DNA from 3 places in the Halomonas sp. 18071143 genome. Region 1 is predicted to be linked to each of the others. Evidence: predicted binding sites of a transcription regulator. Region 1 holds the regulator's gene; each other region holds the start of a gene.
What was found. Region 1 encodes LexA, which represses DNA repair genes until DNA is damaged. Its sites were predicted from a motif close to TACTGTNTANNTANACAGTA; they were not measured.
Positions count from the first base shown of each region.

Region 2: a site for LexA is predicted at 5,928-5,947, ahead of KVY02_RS17950 (LexA family protein). Genes of this name have one in related genera too.
Region 3: a site for LexA is predicted at 5,187-5,206, ahead of KVY02_RS10665 (PA0069 family radical SAM protein). Genes of this name have one in related genera too.

Region 1 covers NZ_CP078120.1:2,009,128-2,016,754, forward strand. Annotated here, with positions in the region: gene ppsA (phosphoenolpyruvate synthase) at 1-481, opposite strand, end outside; gene KVY02_RS09330 (posphoenolpyruvate synthetase regulatory kinase/phosphorylase PpsR) at 781-1,614, shown strand; gene KVY02_RS09335 (hypoxanthine-guanine phosphoribosyltransferase) at 1,624-2,202, opposite strand; gene nagZ (beta-N-acetylhexosaminidase) at 2,233-3,252, opposite strand; gene KVY02_RS09345 (L,D-transpeptidase) at 3,329-3,844, opposite strand; gene KVY02_RS09350 (TetR/AcrR family transcriptional regulator) at 3,822-4,508, opposite strand; gene lexA (transcriptional repressor LexA) at 4,733-5,410, shown strand; gene KVY02_RS09360 (energy-coupling factor ABC transporter permease) at 5,445-6,116, opposite strand; gene purU (formyltetrahydrofolate deformylase) at 6,140-6,994, opposite strand; gene KVY02_RS09370 (ribonuclease J) at 7,270-7,627, shown strand, end outside.
Region 2 covers NZ_CP078120.1:3,812,119-3,819,745, reverse strand. Annotated here, with positions in the region: partial or broken gene KVY02_RS17990 (IS3 family transposase) at 1-623, opposite strand, end outside; AL1L pseudoknot at 472-588, opposite strand; gene KVY02_RS17985 (type IIL restriction-modification enzyme MmeI) at 620-1,534, opposite strand; gene radC (RadC family protein) at 1,994-2,491, opposite strand; gene KVY02_RS17975 (lambda exonuclease family protein) at 2,581-3,192, opposite strand; gene KVY02_RS17970 (ERF family protein) at 3,231-4,022, opposite strand; gene KVY02_RS17965 (hypothetical protein) at 4,063-4,278, opposite strand; gene KVY02_RS17960 (DUF932 domain-containing protein) at 4,403-5,371, opposite strand; gene KVY02_RS17955 (hypothetical protein) at 5,470-5,808, opposite strand; gene KVY02_RS17950 (LexA family protein) at 5,964-6,413, shown strand; gene KVY02_RS17945 (Y-family DNA polymerase) at 6,410-7,627, shown strand, end outside.
Region 3 covers NZ_CP078120.1:2,279,182-2,286,808, forward strand. Annotated here, with positions in the region: gene KVY02_RS10635 (IS256 family transposase) at 1-942, shown strand, start outside; partial or broken gene KVY02_RS10640 (fructose-specific PTS transporter subunit EIIC) at 974-1,744, shown strand; gene pgi (glucose-6-phosphate isomerase) at 1,972-3,630, shown strand; gene KVY02_RS10650 (helix-turn-helix domain-containing protein) at 3,865-4,119, shown strand; gene KVY02_RS10655 (gamma-glutamylcyclotransferase family protein) at 4,123-4,503, shown strand; gene KVY02_RS10660 (cysteine hydrolase family protein) at 4,481-5,065, opposite strand; gene KVY02_RS10665 (PA0069 family radical SAM protein) at 5,234-6,313, shown strand; gene KVY02_RS18560 (S4 domain-containing protein) at 6,310-6,555, opposite strand; gene tyrS (tyrosine--tRNA ligase) at 6,559-7,560, opposite strand.

The sequences.
Region 1 (7,627 bases):
AAGCAAAGACTTCGTGGACCGCGTGCTTGATGTTGGCCAGGCCTTCGATATTGAGGAAGGTTTCCTGCTGACCGGCAAACGATGCATCCGGCAGGTCTTCCGCCGTGGCGGAGCTGCGTACCGCGACCTTCAGGCCGGGGTGTTTCGCCTGCAGCTGCTGATACGCCTGCTCCAGTGCTGCTTCGAAGGCGGGCGGCAACGGCGTCTCGATGATCCACTGGCGAATACGCTTGCCAGCCTCGGCCAGCGCCTTGACGTCGTCGACGTCCAGCCGTGCCAGGGTGTCGTTGATACGGTCGTTGAGGCCTTCGTGGGAGAGAAACTCGCGATATGCATGGGCCGTAGTGGCGAAACCGCCGGGCACCGTGACACCCACACCGGCCAGGTTGGAGATCATTTCGCCAAGCGAGGCGTTCTTACCACCCACGCGTTCGACGTCCGCCATACCCAGCTGATCGAACCACAGAATGTACTCTTCCACGCAACCCCCTCACTCAGACATTGATGCAACCGTTGGGACGACACCCATTCACGCTGTCACCCTAGCATCGCGGCCCCCTATTCGCCATTGGTCTAACAGCGCAGGGAGTGGAGGATTTTTACAACAACGGCCGGAAACACGGCGTTTATGTAGTCAGGCAGGATGCCGACCTGTTTGCGCAAGCCCAATCGCAAGTACCCTGCACACGAAAACCCTGCACATGAAAACGTTGTGCTGCCATGGCGCACGGCACACAATGAGCGTTCGTAAATCAGCTAGATGAGGGTGGCGGACAGACTATGAAACGAACAGCCTTTTTTATTTCCGATGGCACGGGGATCACGGCAGAAAGCCTGGGGCGCAGCCTGTTGGCGCAGTTCAGTGACGTGGACATCAACATGATCACCAAGCCCTATATCGATACGTTGGAAAAGGCTCAGGCCGTCGCCGAAATCATCGAGTCCACCGCGATGCGCGACGGTGTTCGCCCCATCATCATCGACACCATCGTCGACCAGCAGATCCGCAACGTCATCCGCCAGGCCTCCGGCTTCAAGGTCGATATCTTCTCGACGTTTCTGGAACCGCTGGAACAGGAGCTGGGCACGCACTCTTCCTACAGCGTCGGGCGCACTCACTCCATAGGCAGCGACGATGTGTACATGGATCGTATCCACTCGGTGCATTTCGCACTGGATAACGATGACGGTGCCCGCACCCATCAATACGACAAGGCCGACATCATTCTGGTAGGGGTATCCCGCTGCGGTAAAACGCCGACGTCCTTGTACCTGGCACTTCAATTCGGCATTCGCGCGGCCAACTATCCGCTGACCGAGGACGACCTGGATGAAGATGGTCACTTGAAGCTGCCGAAAGCGCTGGCACCGCACCGGCACAAGCTGTTCGGCCTGACCATCGATGCCCGCCGACTAGCGGCCATTCGCAACGAGCGTCGCCCCAACAGCCGCTACAGTTCCATGGACCAGTGTCTGCAGGAAGTCGAGCAGGCCGAATCGCTCTACCGCAGCATGAACATTCCTTTCATCGACACCACGCGCTTCTCCGTGGAAGAGATCTCCACCCGCATGATTGCCGAAACCGGCCTGGCAAGACGTTTCTCACCTCGCTAGGCCAGTGCCTTACATGCCCTTGGGTGCAAAAATCCCCGGGGCATTTCGCCAGTAGCCCTTGTAGTCCATACCGAAACCAAAGACGTAGCGGTCGGCGACTTCCAGGCTGCAGTAGTCGGCCTTGAGACCGGGCACTGCCTTGCGGTCGTGCTGCTTGTCCACCAGCACGGCGGTGGTCACGCTGGCGGCCTGGGCCTCCTTGCAGTACGCCAGAATGGCCGCCAGAGTGGCGCCTTCATCGAGAATATCGTCGACGATCACCACATGCCGACCCGCCATGGGGATTTCCGGCGAGACCCGCCAGAACAGCTCGCCGCCGCGCAGCTCATTGCGGTAGCGGGTCGCGTGCAGGTAGTCCACTTCCAGGGGAAAGCCCAGCCGCGTCAGCAGATGACCGGTGGTGATCAAACCACCGTTCATGACGCAGTAGAAGACCGGCAACTTATCGCCCAGGTCGCGGGTGATCTCTTCTGCCATACGGTCAAGGGCACGCTCGACCTGCTCCTGTGAAATCAAACAGTCGGCGTTGTCCATCAACTCGCGCATGGAGTCCAGCGACTCCAGCGCCTCTTTATCCAATTTGGACATCGAGCCTCTCCAAAACAGTCTATGGGTCAATTAGCTGGCGTCAGCCACCAGCGCTTCCAGCCTGGCGTGGGTCTTGCGCCAACGGCCCAGCGCGGCCAATGCTTCCAGCTGCGGCCGCGCCCGGCCATAACGCAGCTTGGCGGGTCGCTTGTTGAATACGTCATGACAGGCCTGCACCACTTCCAGCGCCGCCTCACGGTCGTTGCAGATCAGCAGCATGTCGCAGCCCGCCGTCAGGGCAGCCTTGGCGCGCTCGGCGGGGCCACCCGCCTCATGGGCGCCGGCCATGCTCAGGTCATCCGAGAAGATGCACCCTTTGAAGCCCAGCGACTCACGCAACATGCCTAGCCAGCTGGGGGAAAAACCAGCCGGGCGGGAATCGAAGGCAGAGTAGACGATATGGGCGGGCATGACGCCGTTGAGCAGCGTGGCAAGCTGGCTGAAGGGCACCAGATCGTGCTCCTTGATGGCCGAGAGCGGACGTTCATCCACCGGCAGTGCAGTGTGCGAATCAGCCCCCACGCCGCCATGACCGGGAAAGTGCTTACCCACGGCCGCCATTCCCGCTTCGTGCAACCCGTGCACGAAGGCCTGCCCCAGCAAGGCAACGTGCTGAGGGTCTCGGCTGAAGCTGCGGTCACCAATCACGCTGGAAATTCCGCTGTCCACATCCAACACGGGGGCAAAGCTGATGTCCAGGCCGCAGGCGGCCATCTCCATGCCCAGCAGCCAACCGGCATCCTTGGCCAGCGTCAGCCCCACTGCCTGATCCTCGGCGAAGACATCGCCAATGCGTGCCATCGGCGGCATGCGCGTCACGCCTTGCCGGATACGCTGAACCCGCCCACCTTCCTGATCGATGGCCAACAGCAGGTCACCCCGCACCTCGCGGATGCTGTCGCACAGTTCGCGCACTTGGGTGGCGCTTTCCACATTACGGGCAAACAGAATGACACCGCCGACCGCAGGATTCTTCAGCAGGCGCTTGTCTTCCTTGCTCAGAGTCTGGCCTTCCAGGTCGAGCATGACCGGGCCTAAGGGTTGAGTCATCGTACTGGATCCAGGAAAAAGGGCGTCATTCTAGACCACCCGTGTGAGCTTTCAAAATGAGCAACACCATGTCACGTCAATGCAGCCATACCGGCGTGCCAGGCGGCGCCTGCTGAAACAGCCAGAGCAGGTCGGCATTGCGCAGTCGCACGCAGCCATGGGAAACGGCAACGCCCATGGGCTGGTCAGGGGGAGTACCATGCAGGTAGATGTAGCGACGCTGGGAATCGACACGGCCACCGCGATTGATACCGCGCTCCAGGCCACATAGCCACAGTATGCGTGTCAAGATCCAGTCGCGCTCGGGGAAGACGGCTGCCAAACCGGCAGAGTAGATTTCTCCGGTCCAGCGACGACCACGAAAGACCGCATCCTCAGGCAGCCCATCGCCAATGGCTGCCCGCACGTAGTGCCAACCCAGTGGCGTACGGCCACTGCCCTCCTCTTGCCCCACACCGGCCTTGCCCGTGGAAACGGCGCATTCGTGCTTTAGCTCGCTCCCCTGCCACCAGCGCAGGCGTTGGGCCTGGGTGTCGATTTCCATCCAGCCACCTTCAACGGGCGGCAGGTCAGCCAATCTGGGCGTTTGCATGAGGCTTCTCATCCACGGTTGCTGCAGGCGACGGCATTGGCGCGCTCATGGCGGCCACCACGACGGGACGCAGACGCCGAATCAAGTCGCGCACCGTTACCTGCTCCTGATAATCCTTGGCAGCAATATCACGCAGCGCATCCAGCCCCGATAGCGTAAAGATCACCGTGCCCAGCATGAAGTGTAGCCGCCAGAAGCGCTCTGCATCCGGCAGCTCGGGGGTCGCCCGGCGCACCAGCTCGGTGAAGCGCGTGAAAACATCGCCATACTGCTGCTGGATGTAGCGCCGCAAGTGCCCTTGCGCCTGGCTGTAGGCCAGACCCAGCAGCCGCATGAACACTTTCAGGCTGTGGCGCTCGGCAGGCACGGTCAGTACCGTGGTGGCCATGGTTTCCAGCAGCACTTCCAGTGGAATGGGCTGGCCTTCATAGCGCGCTTCCAGCTCATCCAGGGCGGTGTGGAAGCGCTCGGAGAACGGGTCCAGGTAGCGGGCAAACACCGCCTGTATCAGCGCTTTCTTCGACCCGAAGTGATAATTAACGGCGGCAAGGTTGACCCGCGCCTTGCTGGTGATATTGCGCAGTGACGTCTCGGCAAACCCCCGCTCTGCAAAGAGCACTTCTGCCGTATCCAAAATACGTGTGACCGTATCCGACTGGGCCATAGCGCCCTCCCAAAACAGGTGTTTAAAACATGACGGTTGCGTTGGCGAATAGTATGCCATTCTCCCTGATGGCTCAAACGATAATCCCCTGTGTACCGCAGGTTGCGCTACCTGGAACGTATTGCAACTCATCATGTACTGGACAGAGCAACATACTGTATACTTAAACACATACTGATTTTACGGACATGTAGCGACTGTCTTTTCACTGTTTGGAGTCTGATATGTCACGCCCACTCACCGCACGCCAGCAGCATGTATATGATTTTATCGTGAAGACCATGGGCGAGCTTGGCTACCCCCCTACCCGCGCCGAAATCGCCAAGGCGTTGGGCTTTCGCTCACCCAACGCCGCCGAAGAGCATCTGCGCGCCCTGGAGCGCAAAGGCGCCATCCGCATCATCCGCAATACGTCCCGGGGCATTCGCCTGCCCAACCAGGAACCGCTCGACGCCACCCCCCCGGCAGCCGAGCCTGCCAGCGCCGCCAACGATTCCACGCCCAACGGGCTGCCGGTGATTGGTGAAGTCGCTGCGGGCAGCCCCATTCTGGCAGCGGAGCATATCGACCGTTACTGCCCGCTGCCGGCAGAGTACTTCACCCCCAAGGCCGACTACCTGCTGCGGGTACGCGGCCTGTCGATGAAAGACGTGGGTATTCTGGAAGGCGACTTGCTGGCCGTGCATCGTACCGACCGCGTGCGTGACGGTCAGATCGTCGTCGCGCGCCTGGAAGACGAGGTCACGGTCAAGCGTTTTAAACGCCAGGGGCATCACGTCACGCTGCTCGCCGAGAACGAAGACTTCGCCCCCATCGAAATCGACCTGAGAACTCAACAGCTGGATATCGAAGGCGTCGGGGTAGGCGTCATCCGAGGCGGGAACGGCCAGGCCCTGGGCTAAAATACTGGGCCAGGGCACTGGACCAAGCCACCGCCTACTGCATATCGATGTAACGATGGTCGTTGAACGTGGCGACCCAGTGCGGGTGGTAGACCAACAGAATGCTCAGCAGCATGCCGGTGATGAAAGCTTCCGAGGGCATCAACAAGGGTAGAAAGCGGGCATACTCCTGAGCCAGGTAAATCGCTTCAGGATCGATGCCCGCCACCAGAATCAGCCCGACGGCCGCCAGCCCACCCCCTAGCGTCGCCAGCGCAGCACCGAAAAAACCGCAGGCAAACAGAAACACCATCAGGTTGTCCGGCAAGCGGCGATCCACGATACGCCATACCACCCCCGTGATCACGGCAGGCACCAGCCCCGTCACCAGCACGTTGGCCCCCAACAGTTCCCAGGCATTGCGCCCGATCAGCACCATCGCCACGTTGAGCAGCAGGTTGCTGATCAAGGCCAGGGGCACCTTGAACACCAGCGTCATCAGCACCGTAAACACCAGATGCAGAGTTAACCAATCGACCGCCTGGGCCCGCAGCTGCCACATCAGCATCACGGCCAGCGTCGCGGCCATCCAGCGATGCTGCAAACCGGTATCTTCCAGCAGCGGCTGCCAGGGGCGCTGCCACAGCACCCACCCCAGAGCACCTGCCGACACCAGCCAGGTAGCCAGCAGTGCCCAGGTGGCCAGCACGCTTTGTGCAAAGGACATGGCGCCCCTCCCCGGTGGGCGAGTTAGCTGAACACGACGGTCTTGTTACCGTGAATCAATACGCGGTCTTCCAGATGCCAGCGCAAGCCGCGGGCCAGCACGGCTTTTTCCACATCACGGCCAAAGCGAACCAAATCGGTGGGTGTATGGCAGTGGCTGACCCGGTGAATATCCTGCTCGATGATGGGGCCAGCATCCAGTTCTTCGGTCACGTAGTGGCAAGTGGCACCGATCAGCTTGACGCCCCGCTCATAGGCCTGGTGATAGGGCTTTGCCCCCGCAAAGGAAGGCAGGAAACTGTGATGAATATTGATGACGCGTCCGGCATAACGCTCGCACAGTGAAGGCGGCAGAATCTGCATGTACCGCGCCAGCACGACACAGTCAGCCCGGGCAGCATCGATCTGTGCCTGCACCTGCTCGAAAGCCGCCTGCTTGTTGGCCGGGTCCACCGGTACATGATGATAGGGAATGCCATACCACTCGGTGAGCGAGCGCATGTCGTCATGATTGGAGATGACGCCCACAATATCGCAATCCAGCTCGCCAGCCTGCCAGCGATACAGCAGGTCCACCAGGCAGTGGGATTCCCGGGAAACCATCAACACCACGCGGCGGCGCTTCTGGGTGTCTACCAGCGACCACTGCATGTCGAACTCGTCGGCGACGGGCTCGAATGCGGTGCGCAGCGCCTCGGCCGACATGCCCAGTGAATCGGCGAGAATTTCATAACGCATGAAAAAGCGCCCTGTTTCCAGATCGGAGTGCTGGCTGGCCTCGGTGATCGAGCCGCCCTGCTGGGCAATGAAGCTGGAAACACGCGCCACAATACCCACCTGATCCGGGCACGACACAACTAAACGGTAATAATGAGACATCAATGAACACTCTTGCGTATGTAACGGCACGTTCGCTGGGTAGGCGCCTGCTCGCGGGCAAGCCTCACCAGGCGCATTAGTGTAACGCAAGCGCCACGGCTAAGCACCGTGGTGCAGTGCCACGATGATTGTTACGTGCCCCTCCCTTCCCGTATAGTTAAGGGACTATATTTCCAGGCTTTTCATGACTGATGCATCCACCACGCGTTCAACTTCGTCCCCGTCGCCGCCCGCCCCTGCACCTGCTTCCGCTAGGTGGATGCGGTGAAATTGGAATGAACCTTACGCTGTATGGATACGACGATCAGTGGATCGCCGTCGATTGCGGCATGATGATCCGTCAGGATCTGCCCAACTCGCCGCTGCAAGTGCCCAACACCGACACCCTGCAAACCCTCGGTATCACCCCGGCGGCGCTGTTCATCACCCATGGTCATGAAGACCACATCGGCGCCGTGGCCTGGCTATGGCCGCGTTGGGGCTGCCCTATTTTTGCCACCCCGTTGGCCGCAGGCCTGCTGCGACATAAATTTGCCGAACACCAGCTGAGCAGCGCTGCCATCGAAATCATCGAACCCGGCGATGCGGTGGAGCGCGGTCCCTTCACCCTGCGCTACCTGAGTGTCACTCACT
Region 2 (7,627 bases), 1.8 Mb from region 1:
AGCTTGCTCCAGAGCGTCCAGCACCAGTGCCGTTCTCATCGACGTCGCTACACGCCAACCCACGATACAGCGTGCATAAACATCGATAACGAACGCAACGTAAACGAAGCCAGACCAGGTAGCGACATAGGTAAAATCGGCTACCCAAAGCTGATTAGGACGCATAGCCGTAAAGTCACGTTTCACTAAATCAGGTGCCCGTTTCTGGCCGGGATCACTGAGGGTCGTGAAGGGGCGTTGGCCTCGCACCACGCCGCGAATTCCTAGGCGGCGCATGAGCCGTTCTACAGTGCAACGAGCAACATTAACGCCTTCACGGCGGAGTTGCCGCCAGACCTTACGGGCACCGTAGACGCAGAAGTTTTCTTCCCACACGCGCTGAATCTCAGCGGTAAGAAACGCATCCTGTCGATACCGGTCTGCCCGCCGTTCAGGATCAGCTTCAAGTGCCTTGTGGTGGTAATACGTCGATGGGGCGATTGGCAGTTGACTACAAATCGACTCGACCCCGAACTGAGCACGATGCTCGTCGATAAATGACACCATCAATTGGGTTTGCGGTCGAGCTCCGCCTGGGCGAAAAAAGCAGCCGCCTTACGGAGAATTTCATTAGCGCGCTTCACATGCCCAGTGCACCGCGCTCTTCGTCGTCGGCTACGGCCTGAATCATCGAGCCGAAAATATCAGGATTGATCTGTGTCCAGTCCAGGCTGCCGATGTGGAGTAGATAAGAGCGTGCAATTTTGCTGAAGCGCGGTACGTCGACACTGCCGGAAAACAGACCACCGTTTACATAGGGAAACTTCCCCGCCCAGCGGGGGATGTTCGCAGCAGCATGCTCTTCTTTCCGCGTGTTCATGGCGCGGAAGATTTCGCTAATCACTTCATGGGTGTTGGCAGAATCTCTGGCGCTCATTTCTGAGACGGTGTCGGTAAATAACCCGCTACCGGCAAAGATGTCCGTATCTTCGGCAAAGAAGCAGAAGAGCAGCGCCATGAAATGGTTCATTTCATGGCGCTGCTCTTCCGTGCCCCAACTTGGGTTATCTTTCAGTAGCTCCACATACAGCCGGTTCAGGCGGCTGGTGGCACGAATATCAAACGAGCTTTCACGCACCTGTTTAACAGTAGTGATGCCCGCCAGGGGCAAAAAGAAACCGAAGTGGTCAGGGAATTCTTCATATTTGCAGGCAACCGTCTCGCCGCTTTCCAGCTCCTCGGCCTCTAGCATCTCACCATCGGTGGCAAGCACGAACTTCGCCTTGGCACGCGTAGTCGCGGGGCTAACCTTCAACGCAGCTAGGGTTTCGGTAACGGCACCAGCCTCCGCCACCGCGATATGGATATTGTTGGTCTGCAATACCCCGCCCCAGGAGCCAGAAAAGTCCGACTTATTCGACGTACCCGAACGCAACCGTTTGATAGTGGTTGCCTTGTTGCCAAAAGCTTCCAGAAAGGCATAAGGGAACTCAGCCGGATCAAAGGGCTGTTGTGCCAAGTCAGAAATGGCGGATTCGATTTCAACTGCGTTCATGGAGTGCCGTTTTTCCTATTCAACTGCTGGCGGGTGCTACTTAGTCGACAAGCGGTGGGGTAACATCGGTCAAATCGCAGGATAATTAACGCTGTACCGGCTTGCTAGAGCGGAAAACACTGCCCGCTGCCCGCGTCATTGACTGACCAACGCCACGCAAACCCCGGCGTTATCATGACGGAGTGACAGAAGGTTTCCAAGGACTGGGTATTCATTTCATGAAAGCTATTCTCTACGCTTGATTCTACCTATCGAGCTGGTCCATCGGAGCAACACTGATGCAAACGCCTTATAGCTCAATCGCTTTGCGTCATGACCCACTCACTTGGCAAAACATCTAACTTGCTTCATTTTTTTCGCAAAATCACCTGACAAATGGCACTTAGGCAAAAAAATAAATTGAGCACTGGAGACAGGTACTGCCCCTGGGGCAGTACCTGTGCCTTCGAGTATGAACTTCTACAGATACCCTTTTTCTGCGAATGACGTGCATCCATCACTCCCCACCACCACATGGTCAATCACCCGAATATCCATCAAGCCAAGCGCTTCTTTTAGGCGTTCAGTGATACGCCGATCCGCATCACTAGGCTCAGGATCACCACTAGGGTGGTTATGAACTAGGATCACAGCGGCGGCGTTGTAAGCGAGTGCCGCCTTTAGTACCTCTCGTGGGTACACGCTGGCTGAATCAATGGTGCCGCGAAACAGCTCTTCAAAGCGGATGACACGGTGTTGGCTATCCAGAAATAGTACGCTGAATACTTCATGTTCGTAGTCTTGAAGCAACAGCTGCAGGTGCTCAAACGCTTGAGAAGGTTGGGATATCTTGCGACCTTTGGCGAACTTGCGGCGTGCGAAACGCTTAGCCATCGTAATGATGTCTGTTTCCGTGACCGGTGACGTGACTAAGTAGGTGCCTGCCACTTCACCGGCTTTGAGTTTGCTATGGGGCATGATGACCTCCAAAAAATAAAGATGCCGGAGTGGTGGCCCCGGCATCTACGTAGTTAGTAGTGAATAAGTGTTGTGGTTTAGCGTGTAAGTCACGCCGCCATCACTTGGCTGATGCGTCGCTCCATCTCTTCATGAAAGGCCTCGACTCGCTCGGCAATCGTGCGGATCAGAGCCTCGTCTCGGTAAGCACGCTTCACAAACAGCGGCATACCCGGCCAGTAGCTCACAAAATCGATCCATTCCCGTTCACTGACCCAGAGCCCTCCCTGGCATTGGGGCACGTGCTCGTCGGGGATTTCCCCGCTGAGCAGTACCTCAATTTGGAACTTAGGCAGCTTGGTTTTGATCTCCAGCAAGCCGTTTCTGCCGATCAAACTATCCGGTGAGTAGCCCACGTTGTGGTTGAGGATTAGGCCTACTTCTTTAGGCTTCGGTGCGCTGGTCATATCGCGATACAGCGAGCGAGCGACGCTCTCTAGCTCCTGGCCCCGCTTGGTATGGGCGTTGCCTTGAAACGGCTCGGCCAACTCGCCGGTCACACGCTCGCCGATCAACTGGTGCATGTAGGTAATGGCTCCGGTACCCAACCCACCGGGGCCTTTGCCGTTTACCAGCAATGCCTTGAGTTCTGACATGGTGACGCGCCCAAGACGCGCCGCCAGCCACTCAGGAGAGCCTTGTGGCATGGTGAGTATCTTCATAACGCCTCCTGTAGGCGGTGAGTGAGCAGGCTGCGCCGCTATTTCACGGCTCGCTTGGTGAGGGATGCACGGAGCTTGTCGAAATCTGCCTGAGGCACCTGAACCGCAGCGCCGTATTTGCCGCTGAACCACTCTTGGGTAGTGGCCGGGCATTGGCTGATCAAACGCTGAATCTGCCCCGCTTGAAAGGCCGTAACCCTCTTTACAGCTGCTCGTGTGCTGGTCTGGCCATTATCGTCTTGCCCGCGTGTGGTGATGTTGAGCAAGGCGCACAGCACATAGCGCTTGCCGTAGCTGGTAGACGATCCAAATGCCTGGACGGCATTTTTGTTACCGCTCATGTCCGCAGGTAGGAGCATGCTGGTCTCTTCCCGGTGGCCGTCCTTGTGCATCAGCACGCCCGTTACTTGGATACCGCGTTCCTGGGTTTGAATACGGAAGCTCACCGCGAAGCCGTGTTTTTGCAGGATGGGACGAACGGTATCGACAATATCCTCCAGCGTGGCGTAGCAACCGTTGTTGGTTTGCCCACGCTCTTCAATGCTGGGCAACTCGGTCTGCATCGCTGCCATGGCCGCGCTGTAGGCCATCATGGCCTGGCGGTCCATCACGCGCTCCTGCATTTGCAGCAGGCGCTCCATCTTGTCGATATCGACGTCCGGGTTAAGCGCGGCACGCTCAATGACCTGGATAATGGCGGTGCTATCAGCCGTCGGATGCGCTTCTAGCGCCGCCGAACTTGGGGAGTGCTGAGCGTTGGCGTCTGCTTGAATGGAAGGTACTGGGCCTTTTTGGGGAGACGCATTTACTACATGAGTACGCTGTGCCATAGGGCACCTCCTTTTACGTGAAGAGGGAAATGCGGGCTGGTCAGCCCTGTTCATGGGGTGCGTCATTAACGAGCGCAGGAACGTCAGGTAAGTGACGCGCAATGTCAGCGGGATCGATACGCTCCAGGCGTATCTCCGCGCGATAGAACTCGCCCTGGGCACACACCAGCGACGTTGCTTTGTGGGCGTCGTGTTCTAGCAGTTGTTTGGTTAGTCGAGTGAGCGCCATCTCAATGGCGTCAGAAACAAAGCTCATGCGGGTACCTCGCGGTATAAGCCCAACAGCAAAACGCCCAGCCTTTTTAGGGGCTGGGCGTCTATGCCGTGAGGGTTAGGATGATCATTCGGTGAATCGCTTGTGGGAATGGGGGTATGGATGTCTACGACACCAACTGTAGGGCGGCATCCAAGGCCTCTTGCTTGAGCTGTGCCCCCTGACCAAACCAGGCTGAATCCATACGGGTATCGTTACTGCGTGCGCGCTTGTCGTGATCGACGTATTCCGTAACCGCATTGAGCAAGCCCCAGGCCGTGTCTTTGGCGGTCACTAAGTGAGCGCCACGACCTTCGCCTTGGTAGAGCTTCTGCACCTTATTCAGCGCCCGGTAGTTGGGCAGTTTAGAGGGATCGTCCAGCGGCTTCTCTGCCCCACAAATCACCGACTGAAGATACTGCTGCGCTTCCTGCCGAGTGATTTTACGCTCCGCTAGGGTTTTCATCCGATACATGAAGTCATTCCATTGCGACACCGAAATACCTAACTGACGCTTCACGGCACGCGGATCAAACTCTGAACGATGGGGCACTTTCACCGCTTGCGACGTGCCATCGACGGCAATTTGCAGCGTGTTATTGCACACCACCCGCACCGTGGTAGGCGTGGCCATGGTGGCAAGCGTGCCATCGCAGGAAGTGGCCAACAGCAGGTAGTCATTGACCTCATCCTGGCCTTTGAGCGACGTGCTTAAGCCACTACGGGCTAGCGCCCAGAACTTACGTCCGCCTTTCAGCACGCCAGCGGTTTCTAGCTCATATCCGGCGTACTCGGTCAGGTCACGGTAAAACTCCAAAATCTCCTCGGGCTGCACCACTTTATAGCGTTGTGACACCACCGACAGCGGTGCTTTGGTATCTGAGCGGTAGAGCACTTTTTGCTCAGGGAACGAGTGAATGCTGCCCAGGTGGCTAGCCCCTTCGGCAATAAAGCGCACCGGCGCTTCTTCAATATGCCAGTTCATACCGGCCTGTTGCTGCCAGACCTCCAGCGGTTGATGTCGAGAAAGTTGCTGCCCCAGGCCATGCCAAGGGGTATCGCCTACGTAAGCCATTTGTTCAACGAGATGTGCCATGAGTCATTCTCCAGACATAAAAAAAGCGCCGACCAAAGGCCAGCGCGCGAAAGTGAATAGGCGGATCATTCGCCCCACACAGGGCGAACAACGATAGGTTAAGCGTTAGGTGCTAAAGGCGGGTAGGCGTCGCGGTAGGTGCAGCCGCAAGACAAGCATAACCACGGTGTCCCGCTGCCAACTGGCAGCCACTGCTCAAACAGCGAGGTGGCCATGCGTGAGCCGGTTTGACCTCCGGCCACGGCACCCATCATGGCGGCAGGCAGTTTTGCCAATGGAAAGCGAGTCACCGCCAATGGCAGTGGGCCGGAGATGGCCGTCGCGCGCCATGCGCCAATAGCACCGCCAATCAAGGTGCTGCCTACCACGCTTATGCGCTGGGCTGTATCCAGATTCAGCATGCGCGTTGATGCACAACGCTTACAGGGTGGGGGCATATTGAAGCTCCTATGCAAGGGAAAAAGGTTCCATGGGGATGGATGCATAGGAGTGATATAGGTCTGAAATCGGTTGGGATACGCCGATGAGGTATTGCGTTAAGTAAGCGTTTTTTAGATGCTGTTTTTATATACAGCTATCGATGGAGGTGCTCATGACTTTACCAGTGACATTACTGGGACAATCAGACGCTTTAACGGCGTCGCAGTCCATACCGCTCTATACCTGTGCCGTGCGCGCAGGCTTTCCATCACCCGCAGATGACCACTTGGACACCGATCTTGATCTTCACCGCTATGTGGTGAAACGGCCTGCTGCAACGTATTTCGTACGTTCTGAAGGAGACTCCATGATTGGTGATGGAATTCATCATGGGGATTTGCTGGTGGTGGATCGCAGTCTCGAAGCCTTACCAGGTCGCATTATCGTCATTTGTGTTGATGGTGAGCTCACAGTAAAGCGCCTTGAGCGAGTAGGGCAGCGGACTTATCTCCGGGCAAGTAATCCTGCTTACCCTCCCATTCCTTTAGATGGTCGTGAGTCGCACGTCTGGGGCGTCGTAACTCATGTGCTTCACAGCTTTCCAGGGGCAACGCTGCAATGATGGCCTTGATCGACTGTAACAATTTCTATGTCTCCTGCGAACGTGTCTTCAACCCGTCACTGGAAGGTCGTCCTGTAGGGGTACTATCCAATAACGATGGTTGCGTCGTCGCCCGCTCTAACGAGTTAAAAGCACTGGGCGTTGAAATGGGGGCTGCCATGCACCTGCTACCACCAAGTGTGCGCCGCCAAGCTGTGCTGCTATCCAGCAACTATGCGTTGTATGGAGACATGTCTCAGCGGGTAACCGAGGTGCTGGGCGAGTTCTCACCCCATGTAGAGGTGTATTCCATTGATGAGAGTTTTGTCGGGTTTCAGGGATTTGAGGTAGACACCCTGGAGCAACGAGGCCAAGCTCTGCGGGATACGGTGAAGCAGTGGACAGGTATACCTGTGTCAGTGGGTTTTGCGCCGACTCGGGTGTTGGCCAAGGTCGCCAATCATGCCGCTAAAAAACACCCTGCATATAGAGACCAAGGTGTATGCACGTTGCTTGCAGAAGGCGCGCCTACTAAAGCGTTGTTGAAGCAGTTGCCTGTCACCGAACTATGGGGCATTGCACGCCGCACCAGCGAGCGATTACGCGTCATGGGCATTGAGACTGCCTGGGACCTGCGAGAGGCAGACCCGAAACATATCCGTCGGCAATTTAGTGTGGTGCAGGAGCGCATTGTCTGGGAGTTGCGGGGGCAACCCTCCATTCAGCTAGATGACATGGGCCAGCCTAAACAACAGATCATGGTGTCTCGTTCGTTTGGGCGGCTTACCAACGATCCCCATCAGTTAAGGGAGGCGCTACGGCATCATGCTGCCAGGGCGGGCGAAAAACTTCGTAAGCAGCAAAGCGTCACTAGCGCCGTCATGGTGTTTATCCGCACCAACTCGTTTCGTACGGATTTACCCCAATATCGTCAACGAATGGTCATTTCTCTGGATCGGCCCACTGATGATAGTCGTGAGATCATCGCCGCTGCGGTACAGGGTTTGCGTCGTCTCTGGCGAAAAGGGTACGCCTTTCACAAAGTGGGTCTCATGCTGCTTGATCTATCGCCTAAAGCTAACCGACAGCTCACTCTCACTGAAACCCTTCAGACTGATGAAGAAGACAAACGTAGCGAACGACTGATGAACACTATGGACATGCTCAACCGTGAGCTAGGCAGAGGTGCTGTGCAAATTGGCTTGGCGCGCTCTAACAACGCATGGTCACTGCGA
Region 3 (7,627 bases), 270 kb from region 1:
CGGGCCCGCAGCATCGAGGAGCTGATCCCCTGGCTCTACCTGAAGGGAGTCTCTACCGGCGACTACCAGGAGGCCCTGTCGGCCCTGCTGGGTGACCAGGCCAAGGGACTCTCGGCCAACACCGTGTCGCGTCTCAAGAAGCAGTGGGAGGACGAGCATACCGACTGGCAGAAGCGCGACCTGGCAGACCAGCGTTACGTCTACTGGTGGGCTGACGGCGTGTACAGCAACGTGCGCATGGATGACCGTCTGTGTCTGCTGGTGATCATCGGCGTCACTGAGCAGGGCCGCAAGGAGTTGGTCGTCGTCGAGGATGGGCAGCGTGAGTCAGAGGCCAGCTGGAAAGAGCTGCTCACGGGGCTACGCGAGCGCGGGCTGACGACGGCCCCCAAGCTAGCGGTTGGCGACGGCGCCATGGGCTTCTGGGCGGCGTTGAGCAAGGTCTATCCAGAGACCGAGCACCAGCGCTGCTGGGTCCACAAGACTGCCAACGTATTGAATAAACTGCCGAAATCCGTGCAGCCCAAGGTCAAGGCCGACCTCCATGAGATCTGGATGGCCGAGACCCGCGATGAGGCGCACAAGGCTTTCGATCGCACGGTGAAACGCTTCGAGGCCAAGTACCCCAGAGCCATGGAGTGCCTGGCCAAGGATCGGGAGGAGCTGCTGGCGTTCTATGACTACCCGGCAGAACACTGGGTGCATATCCGCACCACCAACCCGATCGAGTCGACCTTCGCCACGGTCCGCCTGCGGAGCAAGCGCAGCCGGAACTGCGGCTCCAGAGCGACGACCCTGGCGATGGTCTTCAAGCTGCTTCAGAGCGCCCAGAAGCGCTGGAAGCGGATCAAGGGGTTCAACAAGCTGGAGCTGGTCGTGAACAACGTCCAGTTCAAGGACGGCGAACCCTTGACCGATCAGTCAGACAGGACTGCCGCCTGACCGGCCATACACAGAATTTGACAATAACTCCATGCTGGCCGCCAATATCGATGCCGGTTTCATCGGCGGCATTCTGGCCGGTTTCCTGGCAGGCTATGTGGCGCTGGCCGTGACGCGGTACGTCAAGCTGCCTGCCAGCGTGGAATCCCTCAAGCCGATCCTGATCATCCCGTTCGTGGCCAGCCTGGTCACCGGCCTGACCATGATCTACGTGATCGGCGAACCCGTGGCCGTCATCATGGCCGCCCTGACCGGCTTCCTCTCCTCCATGGGCTCTACCAACGCCGTACTGCTGGGCATTCTGTTGGGCGCCATGATGTGCTTCGACCTGGGTGGGCCCGTCAACAAAGCCGCCTACACCTTCGGCGTGGGCCTGCTGGCATCGCAAACCTACGCGCCCATGGCGGCCATCATGGCAGCGGGCATGGTGCCTGCCATTGGCATGGGCATCGCCAGCTTTGTGGCGCGCAACAAGTTCTCTGCCCCTGAGCGGGAAGCGGGCAAGGCATCGTTCGTGCTGGGCCTGTGCTTCATCAGCGAAGGCGCGATTCCCTTTGCCGCGAAAGACCCGCTGCGGGTGATTCCGGCCTGTATCGCGGGTGGCGCGGTGACCGGCGCGCTCTCCATGCTGATCGGCGCTCAGCTGATGGCGCCCCACGGCGGCATCTTCGTGCTCCTGATCCCCAACGCCATCACCCCGGCGTTCCTCTACCTGGGGGCGATCATTGCGGGCTCCTTGATTACTGGCCTGGGCTATGCGTTCATCAAGCGCGGTGCTGCACAGGTAGCAGTGGCCAGCTAACGGCTGCACACTGGCCTTACCAGGGGCGGGCCTAGGCCCGCCCTTTTTGTAGCCAAGTCCTTCAGCTGGCCCAAGCTCTCGTTTTATTACTCATTTTCAAGCTATTAAAGCCGTACAGCGCTTCCATGGCGCTCAATATGTAGTATTTTTACATAAACAAGAATCACGATTGGAGGCACGGCCTCTGATTCGGAATAACGATGTAAAAACAAATAGGACCGCCCGTTATGTTTCAACTCACCCGCAGCGTTACCTGGCAGGCCCTGGAGCGCCTGCGCGATCAAACCGCCAACGATCGCATTCGCGACTATTTTTCCCACGACCCGAAGCGCTTCGAAAAAATGAGCCTGCGTGTCGGAGGCCTTTTTCTGGACTACTCCAAGCACCAGGTGTCTGATGCGGTACTGGCCAAGCTGATCGAACTGGCCGACCACTCGGCCCTGGTACAGCGCCGCGCTCAGATGTTCTCCGGCGACATCATCAACGTCACCGAAAACCGCCCGGTACTGCACACCGCGCTACGCCATTTGGGCGACGAGCCGGTCTACGTGGACGGCGAAGACGTGATGCCCGAAATCACCCGCACCCGCGAGCAGATCAAGGTGTTCTCCGAGGCGGTGCGTAACGGCGAGTGGAAAGGCTACAACGGCCAGCGCATCAAGGACGTGGTCAATATCGGCATTGGCGGCTCGGACCTGGGCCCCAACATGGCGGTGCGGGCGCTGCTGAAATACCGGCATCCGGAGCTGCATTTCCACTTCGTGTCCAACGTGGACGGCACTCACATTCAGAAGGTGCTCTCACGGCTCGACCCCGCCACCACGCTGTTCATCGTCTCTACCAAGACCTTTTCCACTCAGGAGACCCTGCTCAACGCCAAGACTGCGCGGCGCTGGTTCCTGGAGAACGCAGGGGAAGACGCCGACGTAGGGGCGCACTTCATTGCCGCCTCCACCAACCGCAAAGCGGCCATGGAGTTCGGCATTCGTGAAGAGAACGTGTTCGAATTCTGGGCCTGGGTGGGCGGCCGCTACTCCATGTGGTCTTCCATTGGCCTGCCCATTGCGCTCTCGATTGGCTTCGAAGGCTTTATCGAGCTGCTGGAAGGCGCCCACGAGATGGACCGCCACTTCATCGAAGCGCCGTTCGCCCAGAACATGCCCGTATTGATGGCGCTGATCGGCATTTGGTACATCAACTTCATTGGCGCCGAAACCCAGGCCATCGTGCCCTACGACCAGGCGCTGAACCAGCTGCCCTCTTTCCTGCAGCAGCTGGACATGGAGTCCAACGGCAAGTCGGTGGATATTTTCGGCCACCCGGTGAATTACAAGACAGGCCCCATCGTGTGGGGGCAAACCGGCTCCAACGGCCAACACGCGTTCTTTCAGCTGCTGCACCAGGGCACCCGCTACGTGCCCATCGACTTCATCGCTTCGCTCAAGCCGGAGCCGGGCGTGGAAGACCACCACTTTGCCCTGCTCACCAACATGCTGGCCCAGGCCAACGCCTTCATGGAAGGCAGCCAGGGCGACAGCAAAGAACTGAGCCAACTGGACCCCTACAGCTGTCCCGGCAACCGCCCTTCCAGCACGCTGCTGCTGGACGAGCTGACGCCGAAAAACCTCGGCGCGCTGATTGCGCTGTATGAGCACAAGGTGTTCGTTCAAGGGGTGATCTGGAACATCAACTCCTTCGACCAGTGGGGCGTGCAGCTCGGCAAACGCATTGCCGGTGAGATCAGCGAGCGCATCGACGCCAACGCCGCCGACTTCGACGCTTCCACCCAGGGCCTGCTGGAACTCGTCCGCGCCCACTTCCCGGGCACCGCACACCGCACAGACCCCGAAGCCGGAGACAAAAAGCCCGCTCGCAAGAAGCGTTAGGCTCAAGCGGCATTGACTGATGGCCTCCACTACGGTGGGGCCATTTTTTATGCCCAGACTTACGCAGTGCCAGGTAGCGAATCGTTACAGCCCACCGGCCACGCTTTCCCCATAGGGATAAAATCACCGCTTTTCACTGACACTGCCTCTTATTTTCCCCATCGGGAAAGTTCGGCTACTATACGTATTCCAGTCCGGTAATTTTCCTTATAGGGAAACGGGAGCGTAATATATATGCCTACCCTGCCAGCCCCAACCAACGCGGCGCTTTATTCGATTGAATCCGCCAGCAGTCTTGGCCTGATCATCCGTCAGGCTCGTAAACGCCAGCATCTGACCCTGGAAACCCTGGCGGGACTGTGCGGCGTCAGTATTCGCTTTTTAAGTGAACTCGAAAACGGCCGCGACACATGCGGCATGGGCAGAGTATTGCGCGTCCTGGAAACACTCGGTATCGAGCTTTTGGCACAGCCAATGGAAGAAGGCTAATCGATGAACCACCTTGACCAGGCAATCCAACGCTGCCCACGCGTGGCGGTATACGGCACGTTAAAGCACGGTCATCGCAATCATCATTGGCTGGGCGACGCAGACATGCTGGGCCAGGACTGCTTGACGGCGATTACGCTTTACGACCTGGGACCCTACCCCGGCGCCAAGCTCATGCCCTCCACAGGCGTTGTGGTGGAAGTGTATGCCATCGATGCCGAGCGGCTAGCTCGGCTCGATGCGCTGGAAGATTACCTGCACCACTCTCCGACAGAGGGGATGTACGACCGGACGGTGCTGGCGACCGCCCATGGCGATGCCTGGTGCTACCTCTACAACCCCGCCGTCGAGGAAGCATCGCTCATTCGCCGCGGCGAGTGGTAAACCGCGCCAGCGCTCCTTGCGTATCCACGATCTGCGCATACTCCCCCGCCAGATTGGCCAGCGACATGGCGTGCACCTCATCGGCGGTACGCTCCGTGCCCGCGTAATCGCACTTGGCAAACGTAAACGTCGCGTCGCTCACGACCCAGGTATCGAAACCAAGATTGCCTGCGGTGCGCGCCGTGGCTTCCACCGAGTTGCTGGTGCTCACCCCAACCACCACGAGGTCACGGATGCCCCGAACGTGCAACCAGCGCTCCAAACCTGAATGAACGAACGCGTCCGGCACGTTCTTCTCGACCACATGCTCGGAGGGCAAGGGCGCTAGCGCTGGCTGAAACAGGACGCCGCTCTGCCCGGGCCAAAACGGTGAGTCAGGTGAGCGCGAGATATGTCGCACGTGTACGACCACCCCGGCAGCTTGCCGCCAGGCCATCAATAGGCGCTGAATATTGGCCTCTGCCTGCGGATTATTACGTGCTCCCGCGTCAGGCGTCGCCATGCCCTGCTGCATGTCGATAATGATCAACGCCGCTGCTGGGCTGGCTTCATGGTGTTTCATGGTGACTCTCTCAAATGGACAGTTGCAGCCAGTTTACGTCGCCCCACGGCGTTTCCCAACGGCATCAAGCAGTTGATAGCCTACCGCTGCACCTTGCTTGCAGAGCACGACAAACACCCTATACTGTATGGATAAACATATTTTTGGTAGCTCAGCGCGAGGCTCCCGATGACGGCTCATAACCTTCCCCGATACGCCGTGCATAAAGGTCGCGGTGCCACTTACGACCCCCATAACCGTTTTTCACCGACCCGCAGCGTCATGGAGGACGATGGCTGGTGGCAAGAGGAAGCTCGCTCATCGCTGGCTACCGAAGTGCGCGAAGAGCCCAGCAAAAGCGCGCTCTCCTGGAACCGCTCACCCGATCTGCCCTTTGACCGCTCCCTGAACCCTTACCGTGGCTGCGAACATGGCTGCGTGTATTGCTATGCCCGCCCTTCCCACGCCTATTGGGACCTGTCGCCGGGGCTCGATTTTGAAACCCGACTGATCGCCCGCAGCGGCCTGGTCGAGCATCTGAAACAGGAGCTTTGCCATCCGCAGTATGTCTGCCGCCCTATCAACCTGTCTGGCAACACCGACTGCTACCAGCCGCTGGAAGCCACATACCAGACGACCCGGCGCCTGCTGGAGCTGCTGCTGGCCTGTCGCCACCCGGTCACTCTGGTGACCAAGAGCACGCTGGTCCTTCGTGACCTGGACCTGCTGGCGGAAATGGCGGAGCATCGTTTGGTGCGGGTGTTCGTCAGCCTGACCAGCCTGGACGCCAACCTCAAGCGCACGCTGGAGCCTAGGGCGGCATCGCCCCAAGCACGCTTGAGAGCCATTCGCGAGCTGAACACGGCAGGCATACCGGTAGGCACGCTGGTGTCACCGATCATCCCGGGCCTCACCGACCATGAAATCGAGCGCATCCTCGAAGCGGCCAGCCGGGCGGGGGCGCGTACCGCGACCTGGATGCTACTGCGACTGCCCCATGAAGTCGCGCCCCTGTTCGAAACCTGGCTGAACGCCCATTACCCGGAGCGCGCCGCCAAGGTCATGAGCTTGATGCGCCAATGCCGCGGCGGCCAGAACTACGATGCACGGTTTGGTAAGCGCTTTCGTGGGGAAGGGGTCTTTGCCGACCTGATTGCCCAGCGTTTCCAACGCGCCAGCCGTCAATGGAACCTGCAATCGCGCACCGAGCAGGGCTTGAACACCCGCGACTTTCGGCCACCCCGGGCGCAGGGGGACTTATTTGACTAAGCGGCACGCCTGAATAGGCAAAAATGTTTTTTGCCTTTTTGCACTACCCAGAAGGTATCGAAAAGCGCGCCTGTATCTTCTACATAGGCCTGTGCTGCCAGCACTCCATTGATACGTACAGCTCCGTGCTTGATAAACTCCCGCGCTTGCCGTTTTGAGCTTGCCAGCCCCCCTTTGACCAGGGCGCTATCCATGGCTTCGCTTGGCGATATGGAGCAGCAAGGCAGGCCATCCAGTGCCAGTTGCTAAAGCTCTTGAAGGGTCAACGCCGTCACATCTCCGCTAAACAACGCCTGTGAAATACGCTGAGCGGCTTTCAACCCCTCTTCACCATGGACAAATCGCGTCATGCTTTCCGCCAGGATCCGTTGGGCCTGGGGTTTACCCGACAAACGTCGGTCACTCGCCTCGAGCTCGTCGATCTCATCGCAGGTCAAGAACGTGTAATACCGCAAAAACCGGTACACATCCTGGTCATCGGCTGCCAACCAAAACTGGTAGAAATGGTAAGGTGACGTCTTATTCGGATCGAGCCATACCGTTCCTGATTCTGTCTTGCCAAACTTGGTACCATCGGCTTTGGTCACCAAGGGAAGCGTCAGCCCCATCACCTGCTCACCGTTCAAGCGCCGGGTCAAATCGACCCCACTGACGATATTTCCCCACTGATCGCTGCCACCAATCTGCAAACGGCAGCCCAGGGTGCGATTCAAATGAGCAAAATCATAAGACTGTAGCAGCGCGTAGCTGAACTCGGTAAAGGACATCCCTTGCTCAGGCCGATCGAGGCGCTGCTTGACGGATTCTCGATTGATCATGGCATTCATCGAAAAGTGCTTGCCCACATCACGAAAGAAATCCACCACGCTCAGCCCTTTCATCCACTGTGCGTTGTCGACCACGCTAAAGGGCGCTTCCAGATGCGGAGCCATCAACCAGTAGATCTGTTCATTGAGTGACGTGACCCACCCATTGACGACTTCCGGGGCGTTCAAGGCTCTCTCGGCCGCTTTGAAGCTGGGATCTCCGATCATTCCTGTAGCACCACCCACCAGCACGACGCCTTGATGTCCGGCGTCCTGGAAGCGCTTTAACATCAATAGCGGCACAAGGTGGCCAATGTGTAAGCTACCCGCCGTGGGATCAAAACCACAGTAAACGACTTGCGGCGTACCGAGTAATTCCTTTAACGATGCCTCATGTGTCACTTGAGACATCAGTCCCCGACGATGCAAGTCGTTGAGCAATAACGTTGCGTTCACGCCAAATACCTTTATGTGCCTGATTTATCTAGCGAGGCTACTGGGCGGGGTG